2 regions of the Metabacillus rhizosphaerae genome follow, and region 1 is predicted to be linked to the other one. Evidence: riboswitches for the same ligand, from Rfam matches in the RefSeq annotation. Region 1 holds a riboswitch; the other holds the start of a gene.

Region 1 (15,861 bases):
TTGGTAGAATTGGGATTTTATCATTTTTATATTTATTAGGCACAAAAGAAAGAAAAGATAATTACCATTTTCCAAAGGAAAGAGTTATTATTGGATAAAACTTATGAAGGTTGACGTACTCGTCAATCCTTTTTTTATGAAGACAATTAGGCAGAATCTCTGTTAATTTAAAATCACTATGATATACTTTCTTGGTACAATATGTAAAGTGGAGGGTGGATGATGAAAAAATATTGGATTGGTTTATTATTATTATTTTCGATGATGGCACTAAGTGCTTGTTCAGAAACTCCGACAGCAGGTGACCGTTTTTCTAAATACATAGAACTATGGAATGATCAAAAGTTTTCTGAGATGTATGACATGCTGGCAACGAGCACGAAGGGAACGATAACAAAGGAAGAATTCACCAGTCGCTACAAAGATATTTATGATGGTGTTTCAGCATCTAATCTAAAAGTAACTTTTAAGCAGCCAAAAGAGGAAGAAAAACCAGGTGATCTTGAAGAGGTTGAGTATCCATTCTCTCTACAGATGGAAACACTAGCAGGAGAAGTTTCTTTTGAGCAAGATGTTAAATTAAAGAAAGAAAAAGTGGAAGACGGTGAAAACTGGTTTATTACTTGGTCACCATCGATGATTTTTCCCCAGCTAGAAGAAGGAGAAGAAGTAAGAGTTTCGAGTTCACCAGCTGCAAGGGGACAAATTTTCGATCAGAATGATAAAGGACTTGCAGTTAACGGTGTAGCAAATGAAATCGGCATTGTTCCAGGAAAGTTACCTGAAAACAAACCTGAAGTCCTTGCAAACATTGCTAAATTAATAGAATTAGATGTATCAGAGATTGAAGAAAAATTAAATCAATCATGGGTCAATCCGGAATTATTTGTTCCTATTAAAAAGATCGACGCTACTAATGAAATACTTTTGAACCAATTAATTGCTTTACCATCAGTGCAAAATAAAAATGTCGCTTCAAGGGTTTATCCACTTGGAGAAGCAGCTGCACATTTAACTGGATACATTGGAAGCATTACAGCTGAACAGCTTGAAGAGTTAAAAGGTAAAGGTTATAGCAGTACCTCTAGTGTCGGAAAAGCAGGTCTGGAGCAAGTATATGAGGATCGCCTCAAGGGTGAAACAGGTTATAAAATCTATGTTGATGGAACAGATAAGGTTATTGCTGAGAAAGCGCCAGTGAACGGGGAAGATATAAAGCTTACGATTAATAATGATCTTCAAAAGGCAATTTATGCACAATTAAATGGTGAACCAGGAACAGCAGTTGCCATTCACCCAATTACTGGTGAGACATTAGCAATGGTTAGCAGTCCATCATATAACCCAAATGAGTTTATTTACGGCATGTCAAATGAAGAATATGACGCCCTATCAACTAATCCACTTAATCCATTAATGGCTCGATTTAACAAAACCTATTCTCCAGGATCTTCAATTAAACCGCTAACAGCAGCTATTGGCTTGGAATCTGGAAAACTTCAACCGGAAAATACAAAGGTGATTAAAGGTCTAACTTGGCGAAAAGATAGTAGCTGGGGAAACTATTATGTGACGCGTGTATCTAGTAAAGTAGAAACCGTTAACTTAGAAAATGCTATGATTTATTCAGATAATATTTTCTTTGCCCAATTAGCATTAGATATTGGTGCAGAGGGACTATCAACCGGATTAAAGAAATTTGGCTTTGAGGAAGAGATTGATTTTCCGTTCCCAATTAGTAAATCAACGATTGCAAGTGATGGGCTTACAAATGAACAGCTTTTAGCTGATTCAGGTTACGGTCAAGGGCAAATTCAGATGAGTCCGTTTCATATTGCGACAGCATATACAACATTTATAAATAATGGAAACATGATTAAACCATACTTAGAAAAACAATCTGATGCAAAAACAACAGTGTGGAAAGAGAAAATTGTTACCCCAGAACATACAGATCTTTTGTTTAATGATTTAGAACAAGTGGTACAAAACCCCAATGGTACGGGCTATAGACCACATATAGAAGGACAGAAATTAGCTGGAAAAACAGGTACAGCTGAGCTTAAACAGTCAAAAGAGGATCTAGATGGTCAGGAGAATGGCTGGTTTGTTGCAGTTAATTCTGAGAATCCACAGCTTTTAATTACGATGATGATTGAGGATGTAAAAGCAAAAGGTGGTAGCCATTATGTTGTTCCGAAAGTAAAGGAAGTATTTAAGGCATTTGCCCCAAATTAAAGTTCAAAAAGGCTGGACAAATTTTTGTCAGCCTTTTTTTGAGTGCGCCCAGCATGGGTGCAGTCTATAGGGTGAAAGTCCCGAACTGTGAAGGCAGAAGTAGCAGTAGCTTAACGCAAGGGTGTCTGTGGTGACGCAGAATCTGAAGGAAGCGAGCGGCAAACCTCCGGTCTGAGGAATACGAACTTCATATAAGGCTAGATACCATTGGATGAGTTTGCTTAACAAAACAAAGTCCTTTCTGCCGAAGGTGGTATAGAGTAAATGAAGCAGATAGATGGAGTGAAAGACTGTACTCTTACCTGGGGAGGTCTGACTGATAAGCCAAGCACTCTTGGCAACCTATCTAGTGATAGATAGCTGAACAGTCAGAAGTCAGCAGAGGTCATAGTACCTTTCAAACTCGAGAATGAAAGGGAAGGACTGAACAAGTTAGGAAGGATGAGAACTAGGCGTTCATAAGTAGTGTAGAAACAGACAATCTCTTACGAGACTTACTTGAAGGAAGAAGTGGTGAATACACAGGGGACTTCAAGAGGGTGGAGCTACTAATGGCACAAATAGAACATCTCATTCACGTAGAGAGGATATATCTTAATGTTAATGGAACGAATTCTATCACGAGAAAACTTACTGAACGCTCTTAAACGAGTGGAACGTAACGGAGGTAGTCACGGTGTAGACAAGATGTCGACCCAAAACCTGCGTTCGTATATTGTCGAGCACTGGGACGAATTGAGAAAGTCTCTCCAACAGGGAACCTATGAACCTCAACCCGTTCGTCGTGTCGAAATCCCGAAACCAAACGGCGGAGTTAGATTACTAGGAATCCCAACCGTGATAGACCGTTTCATTCAACAAGCGATTACTCAAACATTAACCCCAATTTATGACCCAACATTTTCTGAAAACAGTTATGGGTTTCGTCCACAAAGACGAGGGCATGACGCTGTACGGAAAGCGAAAGGATACATCGAAGATGGTTATAGGTGGGTAGTCGACATAGACTTAGAGAAATTCTTCGATAAAGTGAACCATGACAAACTCATGGGGCTACTGTCAAAGCGTATTGACGATAAAGTTCTACTAAATCTTGTTCGAAAATATCTCAATGTCGGGATTATGATGGGTGGCGTGGTCTCACAAAATACAGAGGGAACTCCACAAGGAGGTCCGCTAAGTCCACTACTTTCAAATATCATCCTAGATTTGTTAGATAAAGTATTAGAGAATAGAGGGCATAAATTCGTGAGGTATGCGGATGATTGTAATATTTACGTGAAATCTAAGAAAGCTGGCTTACGAACAATGGCGGGTGTAACGTCTTTCATTGAAAAGAAGCTTAGTTTAAAGGTAAATCGTGAGAAATCAGCCGTAGAACGACCATGGAACCGAAAATTCTTAGGCTTTAGTTTTACTAACAGAAAAGAGCCGAAAATACGTATATCCAAACAAAGCATCAAGAGATTTAAACAGAAGGTTAGGGAAATAACGTCAAGAAAATCACCGATACCAATGGATGTAAGAATAAAGAAATTAAATCAGTATTTAGTGGGTTGGTGTGGGTATTACGCATTGGCAGATACTCCAAGTATCTTTAAAGGTTTGGAAAGTTGGATTCGAAGAAGACTGAGATTGTGTTACTGGAAACAGTGGAAACTTCCTAAAACAAGGATAAGGAAACTTATAGGACTAGGAATTGATAAACACAAAGCATATGAATGGGGAAATAGCAGAAAGGGCTACTGGCGAATAACCAGTAGTCCAATCCTTCACCGTGCCCTCAATAACTCTTTCTGGAGAAAAGAGGGTCTCAAAAGTCTATCTGAACGATACGAAACTTTACGTCACACTTAATTTGAACCGCCGTATACCGAACGGTACGTACGGTGGTGTGAGAGGTCGGGGGTTAGTCACCCCCTCCTACTCGATTGCTTATATTTTATGAAATAATAAACTCAAAAAAAGAAGGATGAAATAAAAGAAACAGATCTTTCAACCAACTTTTTCATTCTTTTCTAATCACTATTATAGCTTACATCTTTATCAGGATGTGTAAAAGGAACACCAAGTGGTTTCCTCTTTGATTCAATTAATTCACGATTTTCAGGTGTATTCCACCCAATATCATTTGTTGGATGTATCCATTGTTCCCCTGACATAATGGCTGGATCAATCTCATCGCTCCATTGATTTAATGGAGATACTTCAGAATCATAGAAGCTATCACCAATCATTACACCATATTCATTAACAAAAGGCTCTTTCATCTCAATCCCTGTTTCCTTCCAGGAAGGCGAATTAATTTGATGTGGTAATGTATCTTCGATTGAAATTTTTGTTTTTTTACCTTTAGACACTAAGCTCACCTCTGTCTTATTATTCCCGTACATAATTTAGATATGAAATTGAAAAAGTAAATAAGGATAGAGGTGAGGTGAGAAAATGGACAATCAGAGAGAGTTTCCTGTTGCGAATTTAACGGAGTCACAAATTCAATCTATACTTCAAATGGAATCTAAGCTACGAGAAGAAACAGGAGAAGATATTGTACTCATCGCTTATGAGCATAATGAAAATTGAATTTCCCTTTTACTACCTATGATATAAAAAAGCAATTTAGGTAAAAGTATATATGTAGCATCTTAAATAAATGAATTTGAGGTGATTTTAATGAAAAGAAAAGCTTTTAGAAACCAGGCAACGAAACATAATTTTACACCTACTGAAAGCCTTCCTGATACAGAATTTGCTGAAATTAATGATGATAAAGACCCGATGAAGGGTGCAAATCGTAATTCAAAAAAAGGAAAGCAAGGGAAGTAATATTACTATGACAAAAAAACATATGAAAAGCAAAGATATGGAAAATCATAAAAAACCAACATCTAAGGATCTCCTACAAGAAGAGTTTGGACATGAGCTTGGGGATATTAATGCTTCACAAATATATGGTGTAATTGAAGGGAATAAAAACAAGGGAAAAAAAGAAGGAAAAAAACGTAAAGAAAAATAGAGAAAGTGAGAGGGATAAAACCTCTCACTTTTTAGCTAACTTTTAAATCAAGTTCAGTTAATGCAGTTGAATATACAGTAGTTTTAGAGTGGAATGGGTCATAATGAACGAGAATTAATGAATCTTGCTCAATCATTTTTCCTGTTTTTAAATAATGGTTCACATTAAATGGAAGTGTTTCAAGTACTGTATGTTTAAATAGATCTTTTTCAGATAGTTGTTTACTAGCAAATTCTTCACCTAAAATAAGCGGATTATCTAAGATCGCATGATAGATTGTACTTCTCTCATGCTTTTCTAACGCATCATTCCACCAAGGCTTACGTGGTTTATATTTTTGATTTCGCAAATAATCATATTTCATAAATCCACTAACAATGTGTAACTCATCTTTTTTTGCATTCTCAAGGAAGTCATAAAGGTGCTTATATAAGTCTTCTAACTGATGACCAATTCTTGTCCAGCCTTTTTCATCCCAGAACGTTCCGAAGCCTTGAAAGAAGTCAAATGGAGAAGCAAAAACAGTTGAAACTAAATATTCAATTGTCTCATCCATACGATGGTCATTCCAATACTTTTCTAATACATCCTCGACCTGTTTGATTTTTATCATATCTTCAAAGGAGAGGACATTATTCTTTAATATTTCATATGGTGAATGGTCCATAAATACGTAGCCATGGTCAGCAGCTCGCAATCGGAGCCCGGTACCTCTTAACATTTTTAAGAAGCCTAATTGAAGCTCTTCAGGTCGTAGCTCAAATACATCATTAAAGGTTTTTTTGAATGAATTGTAATCCTCTTCAGGTAATCCAGCAATTAAATCTAAATGTTGATCGATTTTTTGGCCTTCTTTTACCATTGTTACGGTTCTTGTTAGTTTATTAAAATTTTGTTTTCTCATTACAAGCTCGTTTGTTTCATCGTTTGTTGATTGCACACCGATTTCAAAACGGAATAAACCTTTTGGAGCATTGTCATTTAAAAATTGAATAACTTCAGGTCTCATAATGTCAGCAGTTATTTCAAATTGAAATACGGTTCCAGGCTTGTGTTCATCAATTAAAAATTGGAACATTTCCATTGCATAGCTACGGCTTATATTAAAGGTTCGGTCGACGAATTTAATTGTTTTTGCTCCATGTTCCATTAAAAAGCGAATATCAGCTTTTACTTTCTCGCGGTCAAAGTATCTAACACCAACCTCGATTGAAGATAAACAGAACTGACAGCTAAATGGACAACCTCGACTCGTTTCAATATATGTCACACGTTTTGCAAGATGTGGAAGATCTTCATCAAATCGATATGGAGATGGAAGCTCTTTTAAATCAACTTTATTTCGTTGTGGCTTAATTTGAATAGAATCCTTTTCACGGTATGCAATGCCACTTACGTTAGCAAAGTTTTGTTCTCCATGTAATTCATCTAATAGCTGTTTAAACGACTGTTCGCCCTCACCAATCATAATAAAATCAACCTCTGGAATTGTTTCCATCCATTCTCTTGTATCATAGGTTACTTCAGGACCGCCAAGGACAATAATTAACGAGGGATTAATTTTCTTCAGCATCTTAATAACTTTAATTGTTTCTTCTATGTTCCAAATATAACAACTGAAACCAAGTATTTCGGGTTTTCTTGAATGAAGATCTGTGACAATATTCATTGAAGGATCTTTAATTGTATACTCGGCTAGTTCTATATTATACTCAGGAGCTGCATAGGCTTTTAAGTAACGAATAGAAAGACTTGTATGAATGTATTTTGCATTTAATGTTGATAAAACAGTTTTCATTTAATGTAACACCACTTCTACCTATATTTTTGTCAATCTTTATTATCACGGAATTAAAATCTTATTGTATCATAATTGCTCAAAAAATCGTACTTGTGTTACTGGTTTTATAGCCATAGTATGGAAGAAAATAAGTGGGTTTAATCAGTCATATATAAAAAGAAGAGCAGGGTATGCTCTTCTTAATCAGATTTTGTATTTAATGTTGTAAAGTTCTTTAAATAATAGTTGAATGTAGATGCACGTAATTCTATAAAAGGCTGGGTGAGAGCTTTTACGATTTTGGTTGATAGTGTTGATGTTAAAAGGATAGATAAAATAATAATAAAGCTAAGGCTTTGATAATCTTTCATCCAATCCAACAACTCACTATTCCTCATATATTGAATAATAAACCCGTGTAATAAATAGACGTAAAATGTTCGTGTTCCCCATTCCGTGTAAAAGGCATGGGATTTCGGAATTAACGCCAAAAAGCTAATCGATGTAATAAGTGTTAAGCAATAAAATCCTAGGCGAATAACAGCACTCAAGACAGACGGCTCGCCAAAATGTGAGTACGATTTTGATCCGAAAAGCCATTCATAATCAAAGTTGAGATTAAAATACATTATAAATGTTATCGTTAATAAAGTGATGGATATCCCTCTTACAGGTACTTTGGTAATAAACGTAAAGTGCTCGCGTTTTAAGTAAAAGCCGACTAAAAACAATGGGAAGAAGACAAATGTTCTCGATAAGCTTAAATAATTACTTATGATCTCAAAATAACCAACTGCTAACCCAGCTGAAAATGCTAAAACCAATGCCCATTTAGTTGGAAGTTTTGTAACTACAAAAAGAAGTACATTCCAAAAGAATAGACTGATCAAGAACCATAACGACCAATGTGGATCTAATGGATCAAGAACGATTGAACCTTGTTTCTCAATAAAAAAGTAATAAACTGAGTAGATTCCTTGAAAAATAAGATAAGGAAGTATGAGTTTTTTCGTTATTTTTGACACATAGCCTTTTTTTCTAAACCCTTTCGCGAAATATCCAGAAATTAGGATAAAAGCTGGCATGTGAAAGGTATAAACAAACTTGTATATATTCATAATCATTGGACTGTCATCAATAAATGAGCGAATGATATGTCCAAAAACAACTAAAAGTATTAAAAAGAATTTAGCATTATCGAAGTAACTATCTCGATTTTTCATGTTTTCACCTTTTCTTCTGAAGTTATAAAATGAGACTTAATGGACTTTTGCTGCAAGTTAATGCGAGAGAAATACTATGTCCTTCATTTTATTCCCTAGCTCAATGCCTTACTAAACTATTATTCGTAAAATGACATATATTTTATTGGGGATGTAACGAAAGTGTAACCTTAATGTAAGAATGGTTATGAAATCAATTGAATCTCAAATATGCCAACATCTATCATAATTAATTTCGAAAAAAAGCAAACCTATTTTTCTTACAATTATATTCAAATAAGATTGTGCTATAAAAACTATGACTTTCACCATAGCGCTTGGCGAAGAGTCAAGTTTTTCTTACCTTTTTGTAGATAAGTGAAGGACAATGACACTCCTTGTAGAATATTTGATAGTGAAGATTGTGGTAATTAGGGGTGAAAAGATTGAAGCAGACGATGGAGGAAAACGAAATCGTTACTATGAAAGAACAATTAGCTGAATTAAAGGCTGAAAATGAATTGCTTAAAACGAAGGTTCTTCAGCACGAAAATATATTAGAAGGTGCACTTGATGCTGTTGCAATATTTGATGAACAGATGAGATTTATTGATGTAAACTCTTCAGCATGTCATATGTTTCAGTTAACAAAGATAGAGCTTTGTAAACGAAACCTTTATGATTTTCTTACACTTATTCCCAAGAATGAAATAAAGCAACTAGTTGATGAACTATATAAGAAAGACTCATTCGGGAAGGAGGTAGTTGTAAAATTAGAAAACGGACAAGTAAGGTTTTTAGAGATTTCGTTGCGCAGACGGGCGTTTAATGGATATGATCTTGCTATGCTTAAGGACGTATCGTTTAAGAAAATGCTTGAACGTGAAAGAACAATTAATGAGCAGCTTTTTAAAGATTTGTTTCATCGTGCTGTAGATGGCATTGTTATCTTTGATCAGCACGGCTCTTTTATTGATGCAAATGGCTCTTTTTGTACAAGTTTTGAAATAAACAAAGTACAATTAAATTCATATGCACTTAATGATTTTATCGATAAACAAGATAATGATAAGCTGGATAAATTATGGGGTGTATTAAAGGAAAACGGGAGTGCTAAAGGCGAACTACCAGTTGTCCTGAAAAATGGTGATAAGAAAATTTTTGAATTCACTACAACCTCAAATATTATTAATGGTTTTTATATGGCTATTATGAGAGATATTACTGAAAAGCGCTCGATGGAATTGAAGCTTTATAAGAGTGAGGAACGCTTTAGAGAGATTTTTGAAAATGCGATTGATGCCATAATGATTTGGCGAAAAGATGGTCAAATTTTAAGGGTAAATCAAGCCGCAAGCCGGACATTTGAATTGGCAGAAGAGGAGCTTGTCACTAGAAATATTCTTGATTTTATCGATCAAACGACACTAGCTTTTGCAAAAGTAAAAAAGGAATACTTTCAAATGGGAGCAATTAGAGAGGAACTCCTGTTTCATATGCCTAATGGGCAAAATAAGGAGCTCGAATTTACGTCAAAAATGGATATAGCTGAAGGACACCACTTAACGATTTTTCGCAATGTAAGTGAAAGAAAACGTATGGTAAAGATTCTTAAAGAAAGTGAGCAAAAGTTCCGTAAAATATTTGATGGGGCGATGGATGGAATTGTTTTATTTAACAATGACTTTGAAATCATTGAAGCAAACCCTTCTGCAATGCGTATTTTAAATGGTTCTTCTGAGGATATTATCTCATTTAACCTATATGAATTACTATTCTCTGATTTAAAACAAGATCGAGTTCATACAGAGTTCGCCTCAACATATTGGGAAGAATCATTACAAGAAATTACCTATAAATTTGAAAATGGAGAAGAAAAAATCTTAGAATTCACCTTAAAAAGTAATATCAATGAAAATATGAATTTAGCAGTTTTTCGTGATGTGACGGAAAAAAGGGAGCTTGAGGAGCAGTTGAGAAAATCTGATACGTTAAATGTCGTAGGTGAATTAGCAGCGGGAATCGCTCATGAAATACGTAATCCTATGACAGCATTAAAGGGTTTCATTCAGCTTCTTGAAGGAAGTGTGAAGGATGACTTTTCAATGTATTTTAATGTGATAACATCAGAATTAAGTAGAATAGAATCAATCATTACTGAATTTTTAATTTTAGCAAGACCTCAAGCAATTAAATATTTAAAGATAGAAATAGGCAAGATTATGAAGGAAACAATTGAATGAAGCTTAAACGCGCAAGCGATTCTTGTAAATGTGCAAATGAAGCTTTCATTAGAAAAAGACCTGCCTTTAATTTATTGTGAACCTAATCAATTAAAGCAAGTTTTTATTAATGTTTTAAAAAATGCGATTGAGGTTATGACAAAGGGTGGACAGATAGATGTCCAAATTAAACGAAAAGATGAAAGGCATATAGTAGTATCAATTATAGATAGAGGTACAGGTATTTCTGAAGATAAAATAAAAAGACTTGGGCAACCATTTTATACAACGAAAGAACGTGGTACAGGTCTTGGTTTAATGGTGAGCTATAAAATTATTGAGGAGCATAGAGGGATCGTGGATGTCGAAAGTGAAGAAGGGAAAGGAACTACCTTTCATATTACTCTACCAATAAATCAATAATCATCCAGATTGAAATAAAAAAGTGTTATAAACAGGTTGAATATCTATAGAAATAAAATATTGATTTGACAAGATTCACAAGCCCTAACTTGTCACCATTTTAGCTACGTAACATATTATTTGAGTAAGGGAAAAAAGTTGCGTATGGTAAAGAAAGGGGCAAGCAAGATGTGGATTCATAAACGTCCAAAAAAGGTTTATTTCTATGCATCGTTATTTTCAAAGCTTCATATCATTTCAGAAGCTGAAAAAAAAGGGTTGTTAGAAAAAATGGAAGCATCAGGGAGCAAGTATGAGTCAAAGTATCAAAAAAAATTCTAAAAGTAAAAACCTTAGCCCGTTAAAAATGGAGGACTAAGGTTTTTGCTTTGTCAATTTAGAGAGTAAATAATTCTGAAATTAATACTTGATAATCACCAGAAAGAATCCCTTTTTCTGTAATGATTCCTGTTATTAGCTCGGAAGGTGTGACGTCAAATGCAGGGTTAAATACTTTTACACCCTCTGGAGCAATGCGTACACCATTAACCTCAGTTACTTCTTCCGGATTACGCTCCTCAATTGGAATTTTATTACCATCTGAAATAGAAGGATCAAATGTAGATAGAGGTGCTGCTACATAAAATGGAATGTTAAAAGATTTTGCCAATAGTGCTAAATTGAATGTACCGATTTTGTTTGCCGTATCACCATTAGCTGCAATACGGTCAGCACCCACAATAATAGCTGAGATTTTTTTTGACTTAATTGTATGTGCCGCCATGTTGTCAGTAATTAATGTAACATCAACATCAGCCTGCATAAGTTCCCATGTTGTTAATCGTGCACCTTGGAAAACCGGACGGGTTTCACAAGCAAAGACACTTAATGCTTTGTTTTTTTCCTTTGCTAAATAAAATGGAGCTAAAGCTGTTCCATATTTTGCCGTTGCGATTGACCCAGCATTACAAATTGTCATAATGCGATCACCATCGTTAAAAACTGAGAGTGCGTGTTCTCCAATTAATCGACAAACCTCTTCGTCTTCTACCTGAATTTGAATTGCTTCATGTACGAGCTTTGTTTTAGCCTCATTGATGGATTTCGTTTCAACTAAACTAGTAACCAATCTGTCTAAAGCCCATACTAAATTCACAGCAGTTGGTCTTGAGCTAGCTAAATAATCTCGGTTTTGTTTGAGATTAAGCTGAAAAGCCTCAAGTGAATTAGATTGATCTTGTAAGGCTGATAATGCTAGGCCATATGCTGCAGTAATCCCAATAGCAGGAGCACCTCTTACTTTTAAGGTTTGAATTGCCTCCCAGACAGCTTCTATCGTTGTTAATTCAAGATATTCTGTTACATGCGGAATTTTTTGCTGATTTAATAGGGAGATTGATTCATCCTTCCAAATAACTGAACGAGGAATCGTAAATTTTGTTGTTGCCATGCTCAATAACTCCTTTATTTTTGCTAATTCTTTTAAAAGCTGATTGCGATGCTTGTTAATTTTAGATAATTCATACTATCAAGCCTAATTTGCTTATTTACTTAGTTTTAAACTCTTTAAATTGCTTTAAGGATCCAAAAGGGACAAACTATTTAGAAATTGACTTATTGATTTACAGTTTGTTTCACATAGTCTTTAAATTGAGTTGGACCTTTAATTGTTTTTTGATTTTTTATAAGTTCACTACCTATTGTAAGAGCAAGTTGTTTTATTGAAATTCTTTTTTCATATGGCTGAATTGAATCAAGGTCAGCTACATGTGCTAGACCAATTGTACGGCGGATGATTTCACAACCAGCAAAACCAACTGCTTCTTCGAAAATTTCAGATAATACATGTTCTAAATATCCGTCAACTTTCGTGAAGATCTCAAGACCATCATTTTTCCAAGCTTTCGAAAACTCTTCTACAAAAACATTCCAAGTTGTTTCGATATGTGTGAAAAGCACTCCCTGGTTTTCAACATCTCGTGAAATTGCATTTAACAGGAAATTTCCGAATACCTGGCCTACATCAAAACCGATCGGTCCGAAGTAAGCAAATTCAGGATCAATCACTTTCGTTTCCTTATCATCAGCAAAAATGCTTCCAGTATGTAAGTCACCATGGACAAGTGCTTCAGCTTTTGTAAGAAATTTCTGTTTAAGCTTAGCAACTTCTAACTTGAGAGCTTGATCTTGCCATATTTGTTCAACATCTTGCCCGAGCTCTGGTTCAAAATCATTTGTGTCGTGGTCGAAGAATGGATCTGTGAAAACAAGATCTTCAGTTATTTTGCAAAGATCAGGATTGATAAACTGTTTGACTAATGATTTTTTATAATGTTGATTAACAGCATAGTCGGATGTGTAAAATAAAGTTTTAGCTAAAAATTCTCCGATATGTTTTGAAAGCAGGAGTAAATCTTTACCTTCAATGAGTGCAGCTCGAGATATTTGAAGGCGTGATAAGTCCTCCATTATCGTAATGGCAAGCTTTTCATCGGAGTAAAAAACCTTTGGTACATACTGAGGAACAAATTCCGCTTGTTTTAATAATGCATGTGTTTCGATACGGGCACGATCTAATGTTAATGGCCAGCTTTCACCTACTACCTTTGCATATGGAAGTGCCTGTTTAATGATGATACTTTCTTCTGTTTTACTATCTTTAACTTTGAAAACGAGATTTAAGTTTCCATCTCCAATTTCATTGCAAAGTAGATTACTATTTTCTTCGAATAGTTGTAATCGTTTAGCTAGAGCGATTGCACCACTTTCAGTTAATGGTTCATAAACAGATGACTTTTTAGTAGACATAATAATACCTCCAAATATTAGTAGTTTGATTGATGGAGGCTTTTCTTTAGAAAATAAGAAAAGCCCCTTTCAGTATGAAAGAGGCTTGAAGGCGTCGCTTCGCACCTCTCATCTGTCAGAAAGATCGCCTTTCTGATGGAATTAGCACCGTGCCCTATTGGAATATTCCAAGGTGAATAGAATCACCCCATTTTGCAATGGTAGTATGGTCGGTTGCTGCGGCGTCATAGGGCCAAGTCCCTCTGCCAACTCTTGATAAGAGATCAATATGGATAAACATTAAAAAATTAATGTTTACTAAATTACGTTATTTTTAGAACATTTTCGCTATTAAGAAAATGTAATGCTTGATTAGCATGTTACCAATGATTATTTGGATTTGTCAACAGTTAATATGAAAATCACTTATAATAGTCAGGAAGTCGGTCTTCAAATACAGGAATTTGCCCTCTTACTTGTTTGACTGTTTCAACATCGATTTCTGCTGAAATGAAACCAGTGTTTTCGTCAGCCTCTGCGATAATCGTACCCCAAGGATCGATTATCATGGAATGACCAGCAAATTCGTTTTTAGGATCAGAGCCTGATCGATTACAAGCTACAACATAACATTGGTTTTCGATTGCACGACTTAAAAGCAATGTTCTCCAATGATTTAGTCGAGGTAAAGGCCATTCAGCTACTACAAATAGAATCTCTGCTCCTTTTGTTGTATGAGCACGAATCCATTCCGGAAAACGAATATCATAGCAAATTACACCAGCACTTTTTATTCCATTGATTTCGAATAATCCTTTTGCAGTTCCTGCAGTTAAGTAATGATGTTCATCCATTAATTTGAATAAGTGGAGTTTACTATATTCATGAACAAACTCACCTTGGTTGTTCATGATGTACATCGTGTTGGTGACATTGTCCTGCATCTTTTTAGCAACAGACCCACCGATGATGTTAACATGGTATTTTTTTGCGAGTCGGGAAAGAAATTGTTTCGTTTTTTCCCCTTTTTCATCGGCTATCACATCTAAGCGAGTAAGGTTATAGCCTGTTGTCCAAAGCTCAGGTAAAACGATGATCGCTGGATTTTCCTTTTCTACTGCAACAGCTACTTTTTCCTCTACTTGCTGATAGTTGAATGCGGGATCACCGAATTTAATATCAAGTTGTATACAAGTAATGACAGGTTTCAATCAAAATCACACCTTCATTTTTAAAATTTTACTTTACAAGTTGATTCTAACAATATATTATTTGTGACTAGAATTTCAAGAATTTTTTGAGAAGGTGTTAAAAATGAAAACCTTTAAACAATCACAATTATTAGAAACATTACCGAAGCAATTCTTTGCAAGTCTAGTTGAAAAGGTAAATAAGATTATTGCACAGGGTCATGATGTTATTAATCTAGGTCAAGGAAATCCAGATCAGCCTACACCTGATCATATTGTTAAAGCCATGCAAAATGCAGTGGAAAAACCACAATTCCATAAGTACTCTCCATTTCGTGGTCATACTTTCTTGAAGGAAGCGATCGCAACTTTTTATAAAAGGGAATATGGAGTTGAAATTGATCCATCGACTGAAGTAGCGATTCTATTCGGTGGAAAGGCAGGACTTGTTGAGGTTCCTCAATGCTTGTTGAATCCAGGGGATGTTGTACTTGTTCCAGACCCTGGTTATCCGGATTATTGGTCAGGTGTTGAGCTTGCACGTGCCAAAATGGAAGTAATGCCACTAATCAGAGAAAAACATTTTTTACCTGACTATAATAGTTTGACTAAAGAAGCGGTAGAAAAAGCAAAACTTATGATTTTAAACTATCCAAATAATCCAACAGGCGCAACTGCAACAGAGGAATTCTTCGAAGAAACCGTAGGATTTGCTAGAGGAAATGACATTTGTGTAGTGCATGATTTTGCTTATGGGGCTATTGGCTTTGATGGAAAACGTCCAATAAGCTTTTTACAAACTAAAGGGGCAAAAGAGGTCGGGATTGAAATCTATACTTTTTCAAAGTCATATAACATGGCTGGGTGGCGAATTGGGTTTGCCGTTGGTAACCCATCTGTGATTGAAGCCCTAAATCTTTTGCAAGATCATATGTATGTAAGTGTATTTAGTGCAATTCAAGAAGCGGCAGCACATGCCTTATTAAGTCCACAAACATGTGTAGCAGAGTTAAATGCACTTTAT
Region 2 (15,861 bases), 1.9 Mb from region 1:
TACCCTAACATTAGGAGTAGAATCTGCTTCTGCAGAAACATCCTTTTCAACTGTGTATCATATCTACTTAGGTGAAGACTACATGGGCACTGTTGATAATGAAGTGTTGATCGATGATCTGTCTAAGAAAAAATTAGAAGAGCAAAAAGCCACATATAAGAATTTAAATTTAACAGTTGAAGATATAGAAATTATTCCTGAACAAATGTTTCGCCCAGTCTTTAATAATAATGAGACATTATTAAACTTAGATAAAGAGCTTGATGTTGTTGTTGAATCTACTGAATTAATGATTAACGATCAGTCTGTTGCTAATTTTAATAGTAAAGCAGATGCTGAATCTGTATTAACTGAGTATAAGCTGCAATATGTAACTAAAGATGTACTTAATGATATTGAGGCGAGACAAGCTACTAATCTTCCTTTAGACTCATTAAAAGAAGGGCAGTCACGTATATTAGACGTAACATTTTCTGAGAAAGTTTCACTTGAAACGAAAAAAGTTTCTCCAGACAAAGTATTAACTGTTGATCAAGGCGTTATTCTATTAAAAAAAGGTACACTTGAGGAAAAGAAATACATGATTCAGGAGAATGATGTCTTAGGTAGTATTGCATCTAAACATAATTTAACGTTAGAGCAACTATTAGACTTAAATCCTGGACTTAAAAAAGATACAGTAATTAAACCTGGTGAAGAGCTGACCGTAACGGTTTTAAAGCCTTACGTTAAAGTGAGTGAAAAGCAAGAGATGCTAAAGAAAGAAAGCATTTCCTTTGAAACAGAGGTTAAAGAAGATTCCTCACTGCCAAAGGGCGAACAAAAGATAACCCAAAAAGGTGTAGATGGTGAAAGACTGGTAAAATATGTTATTCATAAAGAAAATAGCTCAGAGGTAAAACGAGAAACTGCTAGTGAAGAAATCTTAAAAGAACCTGTTAAAGAAATTATTTTAAAGGGTACAAAGATTATTCCTTCTAGAGGTACTGGTAGTCTAGCATGGCCAGCAGTTGGTGGCTATATATCTAGTGGCTTAGGCCAACGCTGGGGAAAGCTTCATAAAGGAATAGATATAGCTAGACCAAGTGATCGTACAATTAAAGCAGCAGATAATGGTACAGTTGAATCTGCAGGATTTAATGGTGGTTATGGAAACAAAGTGGTTATTAACCATAATAACGGTTTAAAAACGATTTACGCACACTTAGATTCAATTTCTGTCTCAGTTGGACAAGTTGTATCTCAAGGGCAAAAAATTGGCGTAATGGGTACAACTGGTCATTCAACCGGTGTGCATCTTCACTTTGAAGTTTATGATAATGGTAATTTAAAAAATCCAATGGATTACTTAAAAAAATGATACAAAGGGTCTGACAATTTTAGTCAGTCCCTTTTTTGATTAAAATAAGTATTACTTACCTACTACCCATAAAAAAGTTTTATAAACACGAAGTTATCTATAACGTACTTTTAACTCCTATTTTTATCAACCTTGTTGTTTAACGGAGACTTATCCTAAATAAAATACATTAATGTTTTTCTATTATTTTTCACATGGTTCACAGGTTCGTCTTTAAAAAAGATGATTCTCTTCTGTGAAAATGTTACATTTAAATTATGTAGATTACACGTAACTTAAAGGGGCGAGAGCATTGGAAAAAAAGATTTTAGTCGTTGACGATGAAAAACCAATTGCTGATATTTTGCAATTTAACTTAAAAAAAGAAGGATATACCGTATATTGTGCCTATGATGGCAACCAAGCGCTAGAAATGGTTGAGGAAATAAATCCAGATCTTTTACTATTAGATATTATGCTTCCTAATCGAGATGGTATGGAGGTTTGTAGAGAGGTTAGAAAGAAGCATGACATGCCAATTATCATGTTAACCGCTAAGGATTCAGAAATAGATAAGGTTCTTGGTCTTGAGCTAGGTGCAGATGATTATGTAACAAAACCATTTAGTACGCGGGAGTTACTAGCGCGTGTCAAAGCTAATTTACGCCGCCAGCAGACAATTGAGAACACTGAACCTAAAGGGGCAACAAATGAAATAAGTATTGGATCTCTTGTCATCCACCCTGATGCATATGTTGTGTCAAAGCGAGGAGAAACTATTGAATTAACCCATCGAGAATTTGAACTCCTACATTATTTAGCACAACATACTGGTCAGGTTATGACTCGGGAACATTTACTACAAACAGTTTGGGGCTATGATTATTTCGGTGACGTCAGAACAGTAGATGTTACAGTAAGACGTTTAAGAGAAAAAATAGAAGATAATCCAAGTCATCCAACATGGATTGTAACAAGACGTGGAGTGGGCTATTATTTACGAAACTCCGAACAGGAGTAATGAAATGAAGAAGGTAGGTTTTTTTCGCTCGATTCATTTCAAATTTGTCATGGTCTATGTTCTTCTTATTATGCTGGCAATGCAAATTATCGGCATTTACTTTGTAAAAGAACTAGAAACGTCATTAAAGGAAAATTTTAATGCATCATTAACAAAACGTGTAAGTTTACTTGTTTATAATATTGAACAGGAAATGTCTCGAGATCCAAAGGAATACGAGGATGGAAGGACACCAGCTGATGAAATCACAACAATTATTAGGGATTTCGAGACAGATGAAATCCTCGAGGTTCGTGTCATTGATAAAAATAAAAATGTTATTGCTACCTCAAGTACAAACCAAGATATTGTAGGAAAAAAAACAACAGAGGCTATGGTACTTCGTACATTAGTTGGGATTGAGGATAGTAATAGCAGTTTCCATTTTGATCAAGAAACACGTCAACGTGTTGTTGTCATGACTTTTCCTATTAAAGAAAATAACTTTAGTGATAAAACAGTTGGTGCCGTTTATATGGTTGCTTCAATGGAAGAAGTATTTGCCCAAATGCGAATTATTAATAAGATATTTGCAACGGGTACAGGTTTATCCTTATGTATAACGGCTGCATTAGGAATTTTTCTTGCCAGAACAATTACAAGACCAATGACAGATATGCGAAAACAGGCAATCGAATTGGCAAATGGTAACTATTCTCGTAAAGTTAAAGTGTATGGAGAAGATGAAATCGGTCAATTAGCGGCTACTTTTAATTACTTAACTGAAAAACTGGAAGAAGCTCAAGCTATGACTGAGGGAGAAAGGAAAAAACTCGCTTCTGTTATTGCTCATATGACAGACGGTGTTATTGCAACAGATCGCAATGGACAAGTAATTCTTATAAACAATCCTGCATTAGAAATGTTAAATGTTTCACGTGGAACGTTAAAAAATGTCAACATTACTGACCTATTAAGGATTGAAGACAATTATTCTTTTGAAAGTCTTATCGATGAGCAAGAGTCATTAATTCTAGATTCAAGTACAAAGGAAAGACCGTTTATAGTACGGGTAAGTTTTTCTGTGATCCAAAAAGAGTCAGGAAGAGTAGATGGGCTTATTGCTGTATTATATGATATTACGGAGCAGGAAAAGATTGAACAGGAAAGAAGAGAATTTGTTGCTAATGTGTCCCATGAGCTACGAACACCATTAACAACGATGAGAAGTTACCTTGAGGCATTAGCTGACGGGGCATGGATGGACAAAGAAATTGCACCTCAGTTTCTAAATGTTACGCAAACAGAGACAGAGCGAATGATTAGACTAGTAAATGATCTGCTACAATTATCAAAACTTGATCGCACAGATTATCGTTTAAATAAGGATTGGATTAATTTTACGGATTTCTTTAATAAAATTATCGATCGTTTTGAAATGACGAAATCAGGGCATGTATCGTTTATTAGAAATATTCCAAATGATGCACTTTATGTCGATATAGATACCGATAAAATTACCCAAGTTTTAGATAATATTATTTCCAACGCACTGAAGTACTCACCTGAGGGCGGGAAAGTTACCTTTACTATTGATATATTACCATCTGAACTTCAAATACGTGTGAAGGATGAGGGTGTAGGAATACCCCAGGAAAGCGTAAATAAAATCTTCGATCGATTTTACCGTGTTGATAAAGCCAGAACTCGTAAGCTAGGTGGAACGGGATTGGGCTTAGCGATTGCAAAAGAAATGGTATTTGCACATGGTGGCGATATTTGGGCGTTAAGTAAAGAAGGACAAGGTACAACGGTATACTTTACATTACCTTATGACCCGGAACAAGAGGATGAGTGGGAATGAATAAAGAATCGATAAAAAGTGCCGCACTAATTGCATTAATAGTCATCAGTTTATTTTTCACTTGGAACATATGGAGTCTCCAACCATCTTACGATAACTTTCAAAATAATGGATTTTATGAGAGTGTACCGATTAGTGAAGTAACAATGGACTTTTATGAAGTAATCAAACCACAACAATTATTTTTTCACGCAGCAGAAAACCATTACAGTAGTATTAATGATACGAGTAGTATGTTAAGTCTTTGGAATGAAATGCAAGACTGGGAATATAGCAACGAAAGAAACCAGTCTACAACCTATACAAAGGAAAAACTCCAAAGTCTAATCCATGGAAATGGAGAAGCTAAGCTAGAACTTAGATTCTATGATGAAATCCCAATGGCAACCTTTCAATCAATGGTAGATTGGGAAAAGGATATAAACCAGACCATTGAATTTGATCGTATTTTATTAAACGTTGAGAACGATAGCGAAGTGCAAAAGGTTTATTTCGTTTCTTATGATAAAATGAAAGTTGTTGAAACAACAGTTAATCAATCTAAAGCAAGTCACTTTGTTGGAGAGCTATATAATAAAAGAGAAGAGTTTCAGCCATATTTTTCTTATGAAACAGGACAAGGTAACGAAATTATGCTTCCGGAAAATCAAGTGGAATTAGAAAGCTATCAATATTTCACCGAAGAAATAGAAGGGGAAAAATTTAAAGAGGCTTTGTTTGTTAATCCGCAAATTGTTAAACAAGATGTTAGTATTTCTAAAAATAGATATACCGATGGAACTAGGGAGCTTAATATTTATCCAACTACACACATGGTTAAATATGTGAATCCAACTTTAAAGGATACAAATCCTGTTGAAGCGAATTTTCTTATTGAGCAAAGTATTAAATTTTTAAATGATCATGGTGGGTGGACAGATAATTATGTATTATTTGACATACAGGAAAGTGATCAGGAAGTAAAATTTATTATGTCTATTCATTCAATACCAGTCATTAGATCAATGGAAAATCAGTATGGCCCTACAATGATTTCACAAAGATGGGGTCAAAATGAAATTGCGATCTATGAGCGCCCTTTGTATGAGCTAATTATGTCACCTCTTTCAAGTAATTCTTTAACTTTAATGTCGGGAAGAAAAGTAGAAGAAATTATAAATAAGAATCAACAGTTAGATAAGACACAAATTAATAACATTTTTATAGCGTATGAGCTTGGAGGATCAGATAGTCAGCAAACTGTAAAGGTAGCCCCTGTCTGGTGTATAGAAATGATGAATGGAACTCTAATAAAAATGACTGAGGTCGTAGAACAGCCTGGGGGGGATGAAAATGGATTGGAGTAAAACTAAAACCATTTTTATTCTTGCATTCCTTATATTAGATATCTTTTTGGCGATTGAGTTCTATGAATTACGTGGTAAAAGAGATTATGCGGTTATTCAAAAGACATCAATAGAGGATCAGTTAGCTGCAGAAGATATAGTATATAATAAGTTGCCAGAAGATGTAGATAAAGGTTTTTATATTACAGGTAAAAGTAAGGACTTTACTCTAGAAGAGGTCAGTAAACTAAAAAATCAAACATTAATTTTAACAAATAGTAATTTAAGTGGAGAGTCCTTTAGAACATTAAATATGGAGCTTAAGGATCCTTTTTCTTTGCCTGAAGTAAATCTAAAGAGCAAAGTAAATCAGTTCTTAAAAGAAAACATTCTCTCTGGAGAGCTTTATCACTACTGGTATAGGGATGAAATATCTAATACAATTATCTGTATTCAACAGTACAAAGATAAAAATATTTTTCAAAACAAAGATGATGATCACATTGCAATGGTGATCCTTTATGTAAATGAGGAAGATGAGATATTCGCATACGAACAGTCCATGCTTGTAGATATAAAAGAGATTGAAGAAAAGGAAGCTGCTGTTCCTGCTATAAAGGCAATTGAAGCTTTATATAACAAAAACTATTTAAAGTCTAAGAGTAAAATCATACAGATCCAATATGGATATTACACACATATTCCACTTACAAATCAACAAATATTAGCACCAACTTGGCATATTATTGTTGAAACGGATGAAGAAAAGAGAGAAGAGTATTACGTTAATGCCTTAGAGGGAGAAGTTTTACAATCAGCAGAATAGGGAATAAAGGAGTGAATATTTATGAGCTTGCAGTTTAGTGTCCTTGCAAGCGGAAGTACGGGGAATGCAATCTATGTTGAGACTGAAAATCAATCATTTTTAGTGGATGCAGGATTAAGTGGTAAGCAAATGCAAAACTTATTTGAGCAAATAGGACGAGACATCAAAAAGCTATCAGGTATTTTAGTGACACATGAGCATAGTGATCATATAAAGGGTCTGGGCGTACTTGCTAGAAAACATAAGTTGCCAATATATGCAAATGAGAAAACATGGCAAGCTATGGATGGTTTAATTGGAGAAATTTCAACAGAGCAAAAATTTGTGTTTCAAACAGGAACAGTTAAAACATTTGGTTCACTGGATATTGAGTCCTTTGGTGTATCACATGATGCAGCTGAACCAATGTTTTTTGCTTTTAATCATCAAGGGAAAAAGCTAGCTTTAATTACCGATACTGGTTATGTAAGTGACAAAATGAAGGGAACAATCCGAAATGCAGATGCTTTTGTTTTTGAAAGCAATCATGACGTTTCTATGCTCCAAATGGGCCATTATCCTTGGAGCATAAAACGACGGATTTTAAGCGACGTTGGTCACGTATCGAATGAGGATGCTGCAATAGCGATGATGGATGTAATCGGAGATGCAACCAAACGAATTTATTTAGCTCATTTAAGTAAAGATAACAATATGAAAGATTTAGCTCGAATGTCTGTTCAGCAAACGTTGGCAAGTAAAGGCTTTATCACAGGAGAGCAATTTGATTTATATGACACAGATCCAACTACCCCGACACCGCTTGTAGCAATATAAGAATGATTGTGAAGATAATGATTAATAGTAAATTACAATAGTAATAAAGAGTTTGGAAAGATGGACACCTTTTCAGTGTGCCTCTGTCTAATTTTTGAGCAATAAAATAAAATCATCTTGGTTAATTTTAATTAGACAAGAGAATAATGTTGATTAGGTATACACACTATTCATGCAGCAGTATGGAAAGGGATGGTGATAGTTGTGGGCTATTATGATCAAGATTATGAAAACTATAATTCTAAAAGACAAAAGGGAAATCGCGGCGGATGGTTTTTAGCAGGATTGGTAGGAGCCATTTTAGGTGGATTACTAATGTTATTTGCTTTACCTGCTTTATCAAATTTCAATTTTTTACCTTATGATATGGATCTTAGCGGAGAAGTGAATCAACAAGAAGATGGTATAGCTTCAACTGGCGAGGTTAAAAATGTATCTGTTGAGGTAAACACGGCCATTACAGGTATAGTTGATGAGGTCTCAGATGCAGTTGTTGGAGTTGTAAATCTTCAAGAGGCAGGCTTTTGGAATGAAACAGGTGAAGCAGGAACAGGATCAGGCGTCATTTACAAAAAAGACGGCAAAAATGCTTTTGTTGTAACAAACCACCATGTTATTGCAGGTGCGTCACAAGTTGAGATTAGTTTAAGTGATGGTACAAGGGTTCCCGCTGAGATCCTAGGAAGCGATGAATTAACTGATTTAGCTGTATTACGTGTAGATAGTGAAAAGATCAAACAAGTTGCTCAATTTGGAGACTCGGATAAGGTAAAACCAGGTGAACCAGTCATTGCGATAGGAAATCCATTAGGTTTACAATTTTCTGGGTCTGTTACACAAGGGATTATCTCTGGTACAGAAAGAGCCATTCCAATCGATTCAAATGGTGATGGTCAAGTGGATTGGAATGCAGAGGTTATCCAAACAGATGCGGCAATAAACCCAGGTAATAGCGGTGGTGCACTTATTAATATCGATGGGAAAGTGATCGGGATTAACTCAATGAAAATTGCTCAATCAGCAGTAGAAGGAATTGGCCTAGCAATTCCAGCAAATCTTGCAATTCCAATTATTGATGACCTTGAAACATATAGCGAAGTAAGACGCCCATATATGGGAATTGCCATGAGATCATTAAATGAAGTTTCGAGTTATCATTGGGAGCAAACATTAAAACTACCTAAAGATATTGAATCAGGAATCGTTGTTATGAGTGTTGAACCAATTTCACCAGCAGCTCAAGCTGGTCTACAGGAGCTTGATGTGATAACTGAATTCGCCGGTCAAGAAGTGAAAGACATTATTGAGCTAAGAAAAATCCTATATAAGCAAGAGGTAGGTAACACGGTTGAATTCACGTATTATCGAGGCGGAGAAAAGCAAACTGGAAAGATGAAATTAGGGGAACAAGATGTACTAGGGAGCTGATCAATAGCTCTCTTTTTTTAAGTTGTGGATAAATACTCCAAGAGAATAGAATTTAGTTTGTGGATAAAATATAAACATGGTAAAACTATAACAGAACATCCACATGTGGATAAGGAGGAAGTTACATGTATTGTTGTGAAGATCATATTGAATTAGCGATTGATATGTATGTAGATGAAAAGGAATTAGCTCCAGAAATCGAAAAAATAGATAATAATAGTAAGTTATCCACAAGTTGTGAAATGTGTACAAACCCAGCTATATATATAGTGGGGAACTAATATTCGGTTGTTAATTGTGGATAACTAGATCGTGATTGTGGATAACCATATTAGAAAGAACTAGAGCTTGAAATGGGGAACATATGTGAATATTTCAATTGTGACAATTGGCAAGCTGAAAGAAAAGTATTTAAAGCAAGGGATTGATGAATACTTAAAACGTCTTTCAGCTTATGCAAAGATAGAAGTAATAGAACTACCTGATGAAAAGGCTCCTGAAAACCTAAGTGAAACGGAAATGGAGCAAGTAAAGGAAAAAGAGGGAGAGAGGATACTAAGCAAAATAAGTGATGACACACATGTCATTGCTTTAGCAATAGAAGGAAAAATGAAATCCTCAGAACAGCTCGCAAAGGATCTAGATCAGCTAGCTACATATGGAAAAAGTAAAATTGCCTTTGTCATTGGTGGCTCACTCGGTTTAAGCCATACTGTTATGAAACGGGCCAATGACAAACTATCATTTTCAAAGATGACGTTTCCACATCAACTAATGAGGTTGATTTTGGTGGAACAGGTTTATCGGGCTTTTAGGATTAATCGGGGTGAACCGTATCATAAGTAAATGAGGTCATTAATAGATGCTTTAAACTTTTTGAATGGTTTCTAGTACTATAGCCTTGAACAAAGAGGGGAGACATGAATATACAACGAATTTTATATACATAGTATGTAGGTTTAATTATTTTTTATAGGGGGCTTTTCTATGAAAATATTACGTTTAGGTCATGCGATGTATGTATTTACAACTAAAAAGGGAAATCGGTACTTAGTCGACCCATTTTTTGATATGAACCCAGGTTGTCCAAGTGAGTATCAAACAGAAGAATTTTTGTCCAAGATTAATGGTGTGTTATTAACACATGGACACTTTGATCACACAAGCGGACTTGAAAAATTAAGAAAAGCTAATTCGAGTTGTTTAGTATTAGCACAATATGAATTAGCACTGATTTTAGGTCAAAAGGGTTTTGAAAATGTTTATCCTATAAATTTTGGTGGATCTTTTGATTTCGGTGACATAAAAGCTACTATGGTACCTGCTCGTCACTCATCTAGCTACGGTGAATTAGGGGGAAGCCCCATTTATGCCGGAGAATCAGCAGGGTATGTATTAGATTTTGAGGATGATCATACGTTGTATCATTCTGGCGATACAATGATTATGACGGATATGAAACTAATTCAAGATTTAAATCAACCATCTATTGCAATTCTTTCTTCTTCAGGTCAATTTACAATGGGCCCAAAAGAAGCAGCTTATGCAGTGGAACACTTATTAGATGTTAAATTTGTAATCCCAAGTCATACATTTCCTAGTGAAAACACAGCAATATCACTAGAATCTTTAAATGGATTATTACAGGCATTTCCAGTTGTGGGAAATATGATTGGGAAAGATCATGAACTCAAAGATTATTTATCAAACCAACAAAAAACCGAGGTTGTCATTATTGGGTATGGGGAAGAAGTGACATTCTAGTAAAATATGATATTTAATGTTCCTTTTTTACTGCAGGTTTAAAACGATACAGTGACCTTATCACAAGTATAGAGAACATAGACTTTAGAAGTGAAGCAGAGTATAGCTTCACTTTTTTTGTTTTTAAAACAGACCATATGAGCAAGAATGAGGACGAAATGGAGATCAATTACTTGTTAAAATGAGTCCAATAAACATTAGGAGGAAATAAAGTGAACAAGATTCAGGAATTCAATGAGATGCACTTTTCAAAGGATATATTATTTCTAGGCAACACCTGGGATTTACTTTCAGCCTTAATGCTTAAAAAAGCAGGATTCAAAGCAATTGGTACGACAAGTTGGGGTATCGCTAACTCACTAGGATTTGCAGATGGAGAAATGATTGATTTTGATAGACATTTAGGAATCATTAAAACCATAGCAGATAATGTGAAAATTCCAGTTTCTGCTGATAATTGCTGCTTCAACATGAGAAAGCTCATAACAATTAAGAGCTTTAAAGTACTTCATTTAGAATCGTTAGGATGAACCGTAGCATAAGTATAAGTAAATGCGGTTTGGGGAGTGACATGGAAATTGGCTTTATTAATGAAAGTAAATAGGTTTTTAACATAACTTATCTAGAATTTATGAAATCTGTTTCGTAATGAATAGCAAAGAATAAATTATCAGAAATTCAATGTGAAAACAAGGTAGGCGGAGTGGAGATAGCAATACATAGATCTTCCATTGATTCAATGTTAGATATATGCGTTGTGTAGCAAGTCAGGTCGTCCTTTTTTACGAAAGATCGTTTGAATCTTCATTAGTTACCCTCCGGTTAATCCCAATTTAAAATGAAATAATTTAATGATCTAATCTTCAATTATATTTTTTTCACTTTACTAGCTGTGATTATTACTAATATTCTAAATACTCTAACTATACAGAAGTATATTGACAATTTTTTCATAGGTTGATAAGGTTAAAAAAATTATTTCTTATCCAGAGAGGTGGAGGGACTGGCCTTATGAAACCTCAGCAACAGGTCTACTAAGACACTGTGCTAACTCCAGCGGGTGATGAATCCTTGATAGATAAGAGCCTAAGTTTTTATTTGTCAGTAAAGCACTCTATTTTCAGAGTGCTTTTTTGATTTTTTCTGGATGTAAGATAAAGGAGAGTATGAATGGAGAACGAAAGTAAACAAGAATTTCAAAGAAAAATGCAAGCACGACATTTAGTAATGCTATCGCTTGGTGGAGTGATTGGAACTGGATTATTCTTAAGTTCTGGTTATACGATTCAACAGGCTGGTCCAATCGGCACAATTCTCTCATATTTAATTGGAGCATTAGTGGTTTATCTAGTCATGCTTTGTTTAGGTGAACTTTCAGTACATATGCCTGAGACAGGTGCGTTTCATAGCTATGCAACCAAATACATTGGTCCAGGGACAGGGTATACAGTAGCTTGGTTATATTGGCTAACCTGGACTGTTGCATTAGGTTCGGAATTTACGGCTGCAGGATTGCTAATGCAGCGATGGTTTCCATCAATCAATGTTTGGATATGGAGTGTTCTATTCGCAATTGTGATCTTTGTATTGAATGCTCTGACTGTTAAGCTTTTCGCTGAATCCGAATTCTGGTTTGCATCTATAAAGGTAATAGCAATTGTGATCTTTATTATTTTAGGAGTAGCAGCAATGGTAGGTTTTATTCCAATGACTAATTCGCAACCAGCACCATTCTTTACCAATTTTGTGAGTGAAGGTTTATTTCCTAATGGTGCTTTTGTAATTATAATGACGATGCTTGCAGTGAATTTTGCATTCTCGGGAACTGAATTAATAGGAATTGCAGCAGGAGAAACTTCAGATCCAGAAAAAACGATTCCAAAGGCAATTCGTACAACATTATGGAGATTGGTGATCTTTTTTGTAGGAACTATCGTTGTATTATCTGCGTTATTGCCTATCTCGGATGCAGGAGTATTAGAGAGCCCCTTTGTTGCAGTTCTTGAACGAATTGGTGTGCCATATGCAGCGGATATTATGAACTTTGTTATTTTAACAGCTATTTTATCTGCTGCAAACTCAGGACTATATGCATCTTCTAGAATGCTTTGGTCACTTGCAGATAAGAAGACTATATCACCAATTTTTGCAAGATTGACAAAACGAGGTGTGCCTATATATGCAATCATTTTCAGCATGTTAGGCGGTGGTTTAGCTTTGTTATCAAGTATTATTGCACCAGATACTGTATACATAGTGCTTGTATCCATTTCGGGGCTAGCTGTGGTTGCAGTTTGGATGAGTATTAGTGCTTCACAGTTTCTATTTCGCAAACAATTTATAAAAGAAGGAAATTCAGAAAAGGACTTGGTCTATCGTGCACCATTATATCCTCTAGTACCAATCGTTTCGTTTATACTTTGCCTTGCTTCATGTATTGGAATTGCATTTGATCCTACACAACGCATTGCGCTGTATTGTTGCATTCCATTTATTTTGTTTTGCTATGGAAGTTATTATATAACACAAATTTTAAAGAAAAGGAGAGTAGAATATGTCGAACAAAATCAACCCAATTAACGCTATTTTACGCGATCATTCAATCATGATTCTGGACGGTGCTCTAGCTACAGAGCTTGAGCAGCATGGGTGTGAATTGGACGATCCCCTTTGGTCTGCACGTGTTTTACTTGAAAATCCAGAATTGATTTATCAGGTTCATTCAGACTATTTTCGTGCTGGAGCAGACTGTACGATAACTGCAAGCTACCAAGCTACTATCGATGGTTTTTCCATGCGTGGTATCCGAGAAAAAGAAGCTTTGGAGTTAATTAAGAAAACGGTATTACTTGCAAGAAGAGCAAGAGATGATTTTTGGAAGGAAGAGATGCAAACGATTAGACCAAAGCCATTGGTTGCTGCATCCATTGGTCCTTATGGGGCTTACCTTGCAGATGGTTCAGAGTATGTAGGAAATTATGGTGTTACAGATGAAACATTAGCAGAATTTCATCGTTCAAGAATGTCAGCGTTGATTGATGCAGGTGCTGATCTATTAGCATTTGAAACGATTCCTTCCCTGCAAGAAGCAAAAGTATTAGATTCATTATTAAAGGAATTTCCAGAAACATATGCTTGGCTAACTTTTTCTTTGAAAAATGAGAAAGCGATAAGTGACGGTACATTGCTCGAGGAGTGTTCGAGAGTGTTTGAGGACAGTAAGCAAATTGTTGCAATTGGTATCAATTGTGTACCAGTATCATTTGTCACAGAATCCATCAACGTGTTAAGTGCTAATACCAAAAAACCGATTATTGTTTATCCGAACTCTGGTGAAACCTATAATCCAGAAACTAAAACATGGCATGGTCAAGAATCATGTAACGGACTCGAATATGAATCTAAAGAATGGTACCATGCAGGGGCGCGTATAATTGGAGGATGTTGTAGAACAGCACCTCATCATATTGAAGAGATTTCAAAAAAATGGAGACCTTCTGAGGATTAAAATTAGTATATGAAAATCAATAAAACTGCTGGACAATAGACATTTTTCAAGGGGTTCAATATACATCTATACTAAGGAACAATCTTTAGAAAATATATTAATTGTATTTGAACAAGCCATTAAAGAAAATAATAAAGAGAATGCCGGATTTATCTAATTCTTAACCGGCATTCTCCATTATATTGTGAAATTTTTTAATCTGACCTATTTATATTATTGAGCTACTAATGTGACGATAGATCTAGGTGGTACATTAAATGTTTTATTGGCAGGGAACAAGTTTAGTTGTTCTAGGTCATAGTTTTCAGAAGTCACATATGGTTTGAATTGTATAGCTCCTTTATTTCCTGGTAGATCATCTACATTAACATTCACCGGTTTTGTTTCATTACTGTTATTTACAAGTACAATAGAGATTTGTTTATCTTCCTCGTGATAATACGCTGAACCCATTAGGCCATCCTTATCGTTAGCTCCTTGTAAGTCGACTCTATATGCCCCTGGTCTAACAAACCGACTGTAATTACCTAACGCCCATAGTAACTTAGATTCGATGATTGTTTCTTCATCCCCTGGATTTAAGTAATCCGTATAGATCAAACCATCCTTGTAATCATATGGTGATACAGATAGCCACCATTGCCATGCTGAGGCTTGTGTTTCCACCATGTCATAATGAATGACTCGAGCAACATCGAGTGCAGTTTGTATCGATAGGTCTCGACCATGTCCATGACCTCCCAAAATGCAGTACTCTGACATCCAAATCTTTGCATTAGTATTATATCGATCTATATTTTCCCGTACGGATTTTCTTAACGGAATTAGTCGATCCTCTCCTGAAAAGTAATCAGACCAATATGCATGTGCACTAATTTTGTTTCCAATCATCTCACTGATTTCGGGGTCCCCTAAGAATTCTTTAATATATTCTCGGTACTTCCCTGGATATGTACCGCTAGCATTTCCACTACTATATTGGCTATCGCTACCTGTAAATTCAGAGTATATATCGTCATCAAGTAATGATGTATATTCTACAGCTTCTGGTGCGTCAATTTCAGTTTCAATGTCTCGGTTTTTTAGTTCATTATTTAATGCTCTTATTACTTGCTTCATATCCTCTATATTGTAACGATTTCCTTCTTGTCCCGCATAGTTCCAATCCCATGTAGGCTCATTAATCGGACTTATATAGTTAAACGGCAATTGTTCTTGTTCAAAATGTTCTAATACATCAGCTAAAAATTTTGCATATTCATCAATATTTTCTTCTTTTAAATTTGTGCTACCTACACTAGGGTCAGGTTGCCCATGTCCATTCTTTGTCATCCATACAGGCGGACTATTCACAAATGCAATAAATTCTTCAACACCTCGTTCTTTTGCCGCTTGGAGAAACCATTGCTGACCAGCTTGTTTATCCCAATCATAAGGTTCCTGTTCTGCTGTTTTAAAACTTTCTGTTCTCCTAAAGCGATCTGTAATAATTTCTTTATCTGTCAATTCACTACCTGCGCCAATATTAAAACGCCATAGCGATAAACCAATTCCTTTATCTTGTGAGAATAGTAAATCGGCTACTTTGTTTTTGTTTTCTTCTGACCATTCGGAACCAATTGGATCTAAAGCCCAAGCACCAGAAGCGCCGAATCCATCAATTTCCTGATATTTCTTTTCTACATTTATATCAATTTCTTGAGCGGTACTGTTATTAGGAACTGCTAAATTGTTTTCTTTTGCGTTACTAACCGTTGAGCCAAGTAATAAAAAACTTAGTGATAAAGCCAATGGAAATTTTAATTTTTTATTTTTTGTCATTATTTTCTCCTTTCAACTACTCTTTTTAGCTTAAAAACTAGTTAATCTAAAGTAATTTGAGTAATTTTTAATTTACCACCTCCTTTAGCAAACAGGAATATAGTTAACTAGGCTCTATGAATGAGACAGTATAAAAAGAATATCAACGAATATACGTATCTTTTAAGGAA

Evidence for each region. Region 1 has a riboswitch for S-adenosylmethionine ahead of mtnK (S-methyl-5-thioribose kinase). Riboswitches for the same ligand answer to the same signal wherever they lie in the genome.
Region 2: it holds a riboswitch for S-adenosylmethionine, as region 1 does, so the genes downstream of both, mmuP (S-methylmethionine permease) here and mtnK (S-methyl-5-thioribose kinase) in region 1, are expected to answer to the same signal.

What each region holds. Positions count from the first base shown of each region.
Region 1 is NZ_CP147403.1:4,431,168-4,447,028, reverse strand. It holds gene WCV66_RS21590 (TrkH family potassium uptake protein) at 1-98, shown strand, start outside; gene WCV66_RS21585 (penicillin-binding transpeptidase domain-containing protein) at 223-2,238, shown strand; gene ltrA (group II intron reverse transcriptase/maturase) at 2,836-4,095, shown strand; gene WCV66_RS21575 (DUF3905 domain-containing protein) at 4,257-4,598, opposite strand; gene WCV66_RS21570 (hypothetical protein) at 4,684-4,821, shown strand; gene WCV66_RS21565 (hypothetical protein) at 4,912-5,064, shown strand; gene WCV66_RS21560 (hypothetical protein) at 5,072-5,254, shown strand; gene WCV66_RS21555 (B12-binding domain-containing radical SAM protein) at 5,286-7,052, opposite strand; gene WCV66_RS21550 (acyltransferase family protein) at 7,235-8,257, opposite strand; partial or broken gene WCV66_RS21545 (PAS domain S-box protein) at 8,683-10,881, shown strand; gene WCV66_RS21540 (hypothetical protein) at 11,050-11,202, shown strand; gene mtnA (S-methyl-5-thioribose-1-phosphate isomerase) at 11,258-12,310, opposite strand; gene mtnK (S-methyl-5-thioribose kinase) at 12,475-13,668, opposite strand; SAM riboswitch class I at 13,774-13,930, opposite strand; gene WCV66_RS21525 (carbon-nitrogen family hydrolase) at 14,070-14,858, opposite strand; gene WCV66_RS21520 (pyridoxal phosphate-dependent aminotransferase) at 14,962-15,861, shown strand, end outside.
Region 2 is NZ_CP147403.1:713,627-729,487, forward strand. It holds gene WCV66_RS03650 (M23 family metallopeptidase) at 1-1,360, shown strand, start outside; gene yycF (response regulator YycF) at 1,653-2,360, shown strand; gene walK (cell wall metabolism sensor histidine kinase WalK) at 2,365-4,203, shown strand; gene WCV66_RS03665 (YycH family regulatory protein) at 4,200-5,549, shown strand; gene WCV66_RS03670 (two-component system regulatory protein YycI) at 5,536-6,354, shown strand; gene WCV66_RS03675 (MBL fold metallo-hydrolase) at 6,376-7,170, shown strand; gene WCV66_RS03680 (S1C family serine protease) at 7,363-8,598, shown strand; gene WCV66_RS03685 (CxxH/CxxC protein) at 8,724-8,879, shown strand; gene rlmH (23S rRNA (pseudouridine(1915)-N(3))-methyltransferase RlmH) at 8,965-9,444, shown strand; gene WCV66_RS03695 (metal-dependent hydrolase) at 9,586-10,362, shown strand; partial or broken gene WCV66_RS03700 (isocitrate lyase/phosphoenolpyruvate mutase family protein) at 10,575-10,817, shown strand; SAM riboswitch class I at 11,342-11,447, shown strand; gene mmuP (S-methylmethionine permease) at 11,533-12,942, shown strand; gene mmuM (homocysteine S-methyltransferase) at 12,917-13,870, shown strand; gene WCV66_RS03715 (glycoside hydrolase) at 14,084-15,691, opposite strand.